Linked DNA regions of Vulgatibacter sp.. The protein of the gene in region 2 interacts with the protein of the main gene of each other region in a pairwise test. Links are inferred from orthologs where the notes say so. Each region holds a gene or a part of one and is shown on either strand. Other genes may lie near its edges. The genes, in order: ACESMR_RS16090 and purT.

Region 1 (3,278 bases), on a different replicon or contig from region 2:
TCGCCATGTGCTCGGAGACCGCCTCGGCGAAGAACTCGGTCCAGGTCGGCACCGCTGGCTTCTTCGCCACCGAGCGGCCGGTGGCCACCTCGAAGTTGGTGAGGCCGTGGCCGCGGGTGCGCAGGTCGCTCTCCGCGGGGCCGTAGCCCTTGCCCTTGGTGGTGCGGGTGTGGATGAGCACCGGCCCGTCGATCTCGGTGGCCACCTGCCGGAGGATCCGGACCATCGAGAGCACGTCGTGGCCGTCGGTCGGCCCGATGTACTGGAAGCCGAGCCCCTCGAAGAGGATGCCGGGGGTGAGCAGCGCCTTGGAGGAGTCGATGGCGCGCCGGATCCCCTCGATCGCCTGATCGCCGTGGGGGAGCGCGTAGAGGACCTCCTTCACGCTGCGCCGCCAGCGGTTGAAGGTATGGCCCGCGAACTTCTTCGAGAACCACTCCGACATCGCGCCGACGTTCGGGCTGATCGACATCTCGTTGTCGTTGAGGATGACGATGAGATCGCGCTCGAGATAGCCCGCCTGGTTGAGGCCCTCGAAGGCCACGCCGCCGGTCATGCCGCCGTCGCCGACCAGCGCGATCACGCGGCCGCTCTCGCCCTTCACCCGGCGCGCCTCGATCATGCCGAGGCCGGCGGAGATCGCGGTGCTGGCGTGACCGACGCCGAAGGCGTCGTGCTCCGACTCCGCGCGCTCGGGGAAGCCGGCGAGGCCGCCCTCCTGCCGGATGCTGCGGAACTCCTTCCGGCGGCCGGTCAGCAGCTTGTGCGCATAGGCCTGGTGGCCAACGTCGAAGACGATGCGATCCTGCGGGCTGTCGAAGACGTAGTGCATCGCCACCACGAGCTCGACCGCTCCGAGCGAAGCGCCGAGATGCGCGCCGTTGCCGGCAGCGCACGTTGCGATGATCTCGTCGCGGATCTCGCGGCAGAGCGCAGGAAGCTCCTCTTCCTTGAGCGCCTTGAGATCTTCCGGTCCGTCAATCGTCTCGAGAAGCGCCATGCTGCTTCCCTCCACCATGCCCGCCATCTGCACGCAACAGCAGGCGGAACGTTTTTTCGCCAATCGTCTCGAGCGCCGTCCAGAAATCGGTCCGGAGGACCGGGACCGCCCCTCAGAGCGTGTGAAGAAATCGGTCCGGCAAGCGCCGGCCCGCTTTCTTCGCTCGCGCTTCGCGCGAGAGACGCTCCATCTTACGATCGCTCCGCCTTCGGCTTCGCTGGAGAGTTTGTTTCACAAACTCTCAGTGCACGCGGTCGATCGCGTAGTCGGCCAGCGCGTGGAGCGCGGCCGCCGCCTCACCCATGCCTTCCAGGGCTTCCACCGCCCGATCCCGGGCGTTCCGGGCGAGCGCCCGAGCCCGGTCCAGCCCGACCAGTGCCGGGTAGGTGGGCTTGCCCTTCGCCTCGTCGCCCCTGCCGCGCTTGCCCATCTGTTCGGGGTCACCCACCACGTCGAGGATGTCGTCGGCGATCTGGAAGGCGAGACCGAGGGCCTCGCCGTAGATGCGCAAGGAGGCGACCCGTTCCTCGCTCGCCCTGGCGGCGACCGCCCCACCCTCCACCGAGGCAGCGAGGAGCGCCCCGGTCTTGGCCCGGTGGATGGTCTCGACCGCCTCGAGCGGCGGCAGATCGTCACCGTGCCTGCGACCGGTCATGTCGAGATCGAGCTGCTGGCCCCCCACCATGCCGGTCGCCCCTGCAGCCCTGGCCAGGAGCGCCACCAGCCTGGCGCGCTGCTGCTGCGGCCCGTCGGCCAGGAGACCGAAGGCCTCGGTGAGCAGGGCATCACCGGCGAGGATCGCGGTGGCCTCGCCGAAGACCTTGTGGCAGGTCGGCCTGCCGCGGCGGAGGTCGTCGTCGTCCATGGCCGGCAGGTCGTCGTGGACCAGCGAGTAGGTGTGGATCGACTCGAGGGCCACCGCGTAGTCGCGGATCACCGGCTCGTCGTCAGGTAGACCGCCGCAGGCTTCGAAGGCTGCCAGCGCCAGCACGGGCCGCAGCCGCTTGCCGCCGCCGAGGAGGCTGTAGGCCATCGCCTCGGCGAGCCGCTCCGGGGTACCGACGCGCCAGCCGCCGGCCCGCTCTGCGAGTAGCCGCTCGATCCGGCCGCGGCGGTCGCCCAGCCAGGCGTCGAGATCAAAGGAGTTCACGAACGCCTCCGCTCCTCGAGGAGCTGTCCGATGCGGGCCACGAGCTTGTCCACGTCCACCGGCTTGGGAAAGTAGTCGACCGCACCCGCCTCGTAGCCCTCCCGGACGTCCTCCGGGGTCTTCTTCGCCGAGACGAAGATCACCGGGATGTCCCGGAACTCCTCGTTCTTCTTGATCGAGCGACAGAGCTCGAAGCCGTCGATCCAGCTCATCATCACGTCGAGGAGGATCACGTCCGGACGATCGACGTGGAGGATCGAGATCAGCCGCAGCCCGTTGGCTGCCTGCGCCACCTCGAAATCCTCGAGCTCGAGGGCGAGCGTCAGCATCTCCCGCGTCTCGCGGTCGTCGTCGACGATGATCACCTTCGGCTTCTGATCGGCCTGCTGCTCCATCGCCGCCTCGCTGCCTAGAAGGGCACGTCGTCGTCGTCGACGACGGGCTTCGGCTGCTGGCGCGCCGGCTCTGCCTCCGCTGCGGGAAGCGGCTGGACCCGGTCGCCTTGCAGCAGCATCTCCACGCGCTGCTCCGCAGCGTCCAGACGCCGCTCCGCAGCCTGCGCCAGCTGCACCCCGCGCTCGAAGGCCCGGAGCGACTCCTCGAGACTGAGCTCCCCCGCCTCGAGCTGGCGCACCACGCCATCGAGCTGCTCCACCAGCTGCTCGTAGGCGAGACCTTCCTCGGTCTGCCCCTCGCCGTTGCCCGCCACCCTGGGAGTCTTCGTCACGTCAGCCACCTTCCCCGCCCCGGCAAAGGGGGGCGGACCTTAGCGCCCGCCCTCTCCGGGGTCAAATGGACCTTTGCTGCTCTCGAAGGCCCCTGCAGCGCTCTTCCGAGGCGCTGCCGGACCCACCACCTCGACGGCGAGCGCGCCGTCCGCCAGCTCGAGATGGAGCCGCTCTCCTGGCGCCGCATCGGCAGCCGAAAGGAGGACCGCGCCGCTGGCCCGGAACGCCACCGCATAGCCCCGCGCGAGAACCTGCAGGGGCGAGAGCGAATGGAGCCGGCTCGCCAGATCGGTCCGCCTGCTGCGCTGCCTGTCGAGAAGGCGCCGCTGCGCGTGTTCGAGCCGCCCCCAGAGCTCGCCGACACGGGCCCCCTCGCGCAGCACCCGCTGGTGCGGAGAAC
Region 2 (3,219 bases):
GCCAGCCAGCGACGCTGGTAGGGCGCGGGGTCCATCCGCTCAACTCATCCCTCAGCTGCAGCTGGCGGGTGGTTGCGGAACCGGATCATGCCGGTTCGCGGATCGAGGAGCCGGCCGTCTGCACGACCGAGTTTCGTCCGAAGATCGTGGGAAGCTATGAGGTCGAGCTGTTGGTGCACGATGCACAGGGTCGCGCGGATACCTGCACGACGCTCGTCCATGCAACACCGCCGGGTGGGCTCTGGATCGAGACAGTATGGGAGCCGGCTGAGGATGTTCGCATGCTCCTCCTGCATGATGCAGCTGGCCAATCGTCTAACCGCGAAGCATGGACGGGGAGCGGTCTCCGCTGCGTAACTGCAATGTGCCACTCGGATGCAGCGAGCTGCACCAGCGACGACTGGGACGCACCAGGCCGCAACGATGATCCAATCTGTTGGGTCGCGGCGCAGCCGACCACAATGTACCGCGCGCCGCCAGAAACGCTTTACATCGAGGCGCCGGCAGTCGATCACCTCTACCACCTCGGAATCCATTACAACCTCTACTATGGCTACCCGGCGCCACCTCCCCCCTACGTCGACGCCTCCGTCCGCATCTTCTGCGGCGGTCATCTCCGCCATTCGATACAAGATCGGTTCCTCGCATTGGACGAGCTGATCGTTGTTGGTTCCATCGCCTACGATGCCACTGGCGCGTGTTCTTTGGCGCAATCCAGCGTCCGAATTCCTGATTTGTGATTGAACGATGGAAGTTTTGCCGACGCCTAAGGGGTCGGCCGCTGCCGCAATAGCGACAGTTGGTAACTCTTCTACGGGCTTGGAGCCGGGTGGTTAGCAGGTAACGCTAATACACTAGGCGCGCGCAGACGCGCTTGCGGGAGTCCTGTATCGCTCCCGCTGCAGCACACGCCACGCGTGGAAGGGCTCAACCACTGCAGCGGACGTTTGGTGCGCGTGCGAGTGAGGATGCTGTGGAGATCAAGAGCGCTGCGCTCGCAGCGCGGCGCGACCGTCTGCGCCGGCTGCTCGATTAGAGCTCGACCCGTACCGCCGCCGCGGCGGTGGTGGCCTTCGCGCGGGCCTCGTCGATGGAGTCGGCCAGCGCCAGGGCCACGCCCATGCGGCGCTTGCCGTGGAGCTCGGGCTTGCCGAAAAGGCGCAGCGCCGTGTCGGGCTCCCGCAGCGCCGCGTCGACGTTGGCGAAGGCCGGGGCGGTGGAGTCACCCTCGGGCAGGATCACCGCCGAGGCGGCGGGGCCGTGCTGGCGGATCTTCGGGATGGGCAGGCCGAGGATCGCCCGGACGTGGAGGGCGAACTCGGAGAGGTCCTGGGAGATCAGGGTGACCAGGCCGGTGTCGTGGGGCCTGGGCGAGACCTCGCTGAACCAGACCTGATCGCCCTTCACGAAGAGCTCCACGCCGAAGATGCCGCGGCCGCCGAGGGCGCCGGTCACCGCCCGGGCGATCCGCTTCGACTCCTCGAGGGCCATTTTGCTCATCGGCTGCGGCTGCCAGGACTCCACGTAGTCGCCCTTCACCTGCCGGTGGCCGATGGGCTCGCAGAAGGTGGTGCCGTCCACGTGGCGGATGGTGAGCAGGGTGATCTCGTAGTCGAAGTCGACGAAGCCCTCGACGATCACCCGGCCCCTACCGGCTCTGCCCCCCTCCTGGGCGTAGGTCCAGGCGGCGCCGATCTCCTCCTCGCTCCGGACCAGGCTCTGGCCCTTGCCCGAGGAGCTCATCACCGGCTTCACCACGCAGGGAAGGCCGATCGCTTCGACCGCCGCCCGGTAGTCCGCCTCGGTGTCGGCGAAGCGGTAGGGCGAGGTGGCCAGTTCCAGCTCCTCGGCTGCGAGGCGGCGGATCCCCTCGCGGTCCATGGTGAGGCGGGCGGCCCGGGCGGTGGGGATCACGGTGCGCCCCTCGGCCTCGAGTTCGAGGAGGGTGGCGGTGGCGATCGCCTCGATCTCGGGGACGATGAAGTCGGGCTTCTCCAGCTCCACCACCCGGCGGATCTCCGCGCCGTCGAGCATGTCGATGACGTGGGAGCTGTGGGCGACCTGCATCGCCGGGGCGCCGGGGTAGCGGTCGCAGGCGATCACGTGGACGCCGAGGCGCTGGGCCTCGATGGCCACCTCCTTGCCGAGCTCGCCGGAGCCGAGGAGAAGGAGCCTGGTTGCGGTGCGGGTGCGGGGCGTGCCGAGCGTGACCACGGAGACCTCCGGGGGTGGGGAGGCCGGCTACCTACCAGCGCCGGTGGCAAAGCGTCCACCGGCGCAACCGAACCCCGCGCAGGAGGCGCTGCAACCCCGCGGAAAGAGGGCGCTTCGATTCGAGTGATCCGAATCGCGAGGTGCGTGCATGTATAGGTCGCTGCTGTCGTCGGGGGATGCCAGCAGCCGGCGCCGGGGGGTCCGGGGCCGGGCGATAAGCGAGCTCCTGGGTACTAGGCACACCTGCGGGACTCGACACGCGTCGCAACGGCTCCGGGTGGTCCGGGGCCGTTCGGCGTTAAGGGGTCCGGATCGCGGGATCAGCGCCCCGGGGGGCAGGCGGGGGCGACGCCCTTCAGCTCGATCCGCCCCCTGGCCGGGAGCGCCACCGGCCCCCGCCCCTCGAGCCAGCGCACGAAGGCATCCCGCTGGATCGGCTCCGCCTCGAGGTGGACCACGCTCCCCTGCGGCAACCGGGTGACCAGCCGATCCCAGCCGCCGCCGCCACCGGCGAGGAAGTCGTTGGTCACCACCGCGTAGTCGGCCTCGTCGTCCACCCTCTTTCCGTGGACGAGGATCTCCACCACCCGGTCCCGGTCGAGGGGCGTCACCAGCCCGTCGCCGTCGAGGTCCTCGCTGGCGCAGGCGCCCGGCGCCCCCTGATCGACCACCACCCGGATCCCCGCGCTCACCTGCAGGCCGCCGTGGACCCCGGCGAAACCGGCGCGGATCAGCTGGCGGAGCTCCCGCCCCTTCACCCGGAGCAGGCTGAGGCGGTTGTCGAAGGGGAGCGTCTCGAAGACCTGCCCGAAGGTGACCTCACCCTCGGGCAGCTCGGCCCGCAGGCCACCGGAGTTGGTGATGGCGAGGTCGGCCTCCGCGATCGCCGCCCGCATCGCGTCGGCGACGAGGTTGCCCACGTCGCTCTCGCCGTCGTAGTCGAGGCGCAGGGTGGTCGGGAGCACCGCCCCCAGGGGCCGGGCCCGCTCCGCCGCCACCGCCGCG

What was found.
Region 1: the proteins of purT (region 2) and ACESMR_RS16090 interact in binary tests that used the Escherichia coli proteins (3 or more experiments, as listed by UniProt). The link is inferred for Vulgatibacter sp. from one-to-one orthologs.

What each region holds. Positions count from the first base shown.
Region 1 is NZ_JAWLCN010000007.1:34,631-37,908, forward strand. The notes cover bases 197-3,164. They hold ACESMR_RS16090 (polyprenyl synthetase family protein), read right to left. Parts: upstream 2,151-3,164; coding sequence 1,242-2,150; downstream 197-1,241. Other genes in these bases: dxs (1-deoxy-D-xylulose-5-phosphate synthase), read right to left, coding at 197-1,000; ACESMR_RS16095 (PleD family two-component system response regulator), read right to left, coding at 2,147-2,545; xseB (exodeoxyribonuclease VII small subunit), read right to left, coding at 2,560-2,877; xseA (exodeoxyribonuclease VII large subunit), read right to left, coding at 2,917-3,164. In the rest of the region: more of dxs, read right to left, coding at 1-196; more of xseA, read right to left, coding at 3,165-3,278.
Region 2 is NZ_JAWLCN010000004.1:590,696-593,914, reverse strand. Bases 124-3,032 are described here. They hold purT (formate-dependent phosphoribosylglycinamide formyltransferase), read right to left. Parts: upstream 2,215-3,032; coding sequence 1,033-2,214; downstream 124-1,032. Other genes in these bases: ACESMR_RS13620 (bifunctional metallophosphatase/5'-nucleotidase), read right to left, coding at 2,535-3,032; ACESMR_RS13630 (choice-of-anchor D domain-containing protein), read left to right, coding at 124-740. Also shown: more of ACESMR_RS13630, read left to right, coding at 1-123; more of ACESMR_RS13620, read right to left, coding at 3,033-3,219. UniProt on the Escherichia coli protein: Involved in the de novo purine biosynthesis. Catalyzes the transfer of formate to 5-phospho-ribosyl-glycinamide (GAR), producing 5-phospho-ribosyl-N-formylglycinamide (FGAR). Formate is provided by PurU via hydrolysis of 10-formyl-tetrahydrofolate.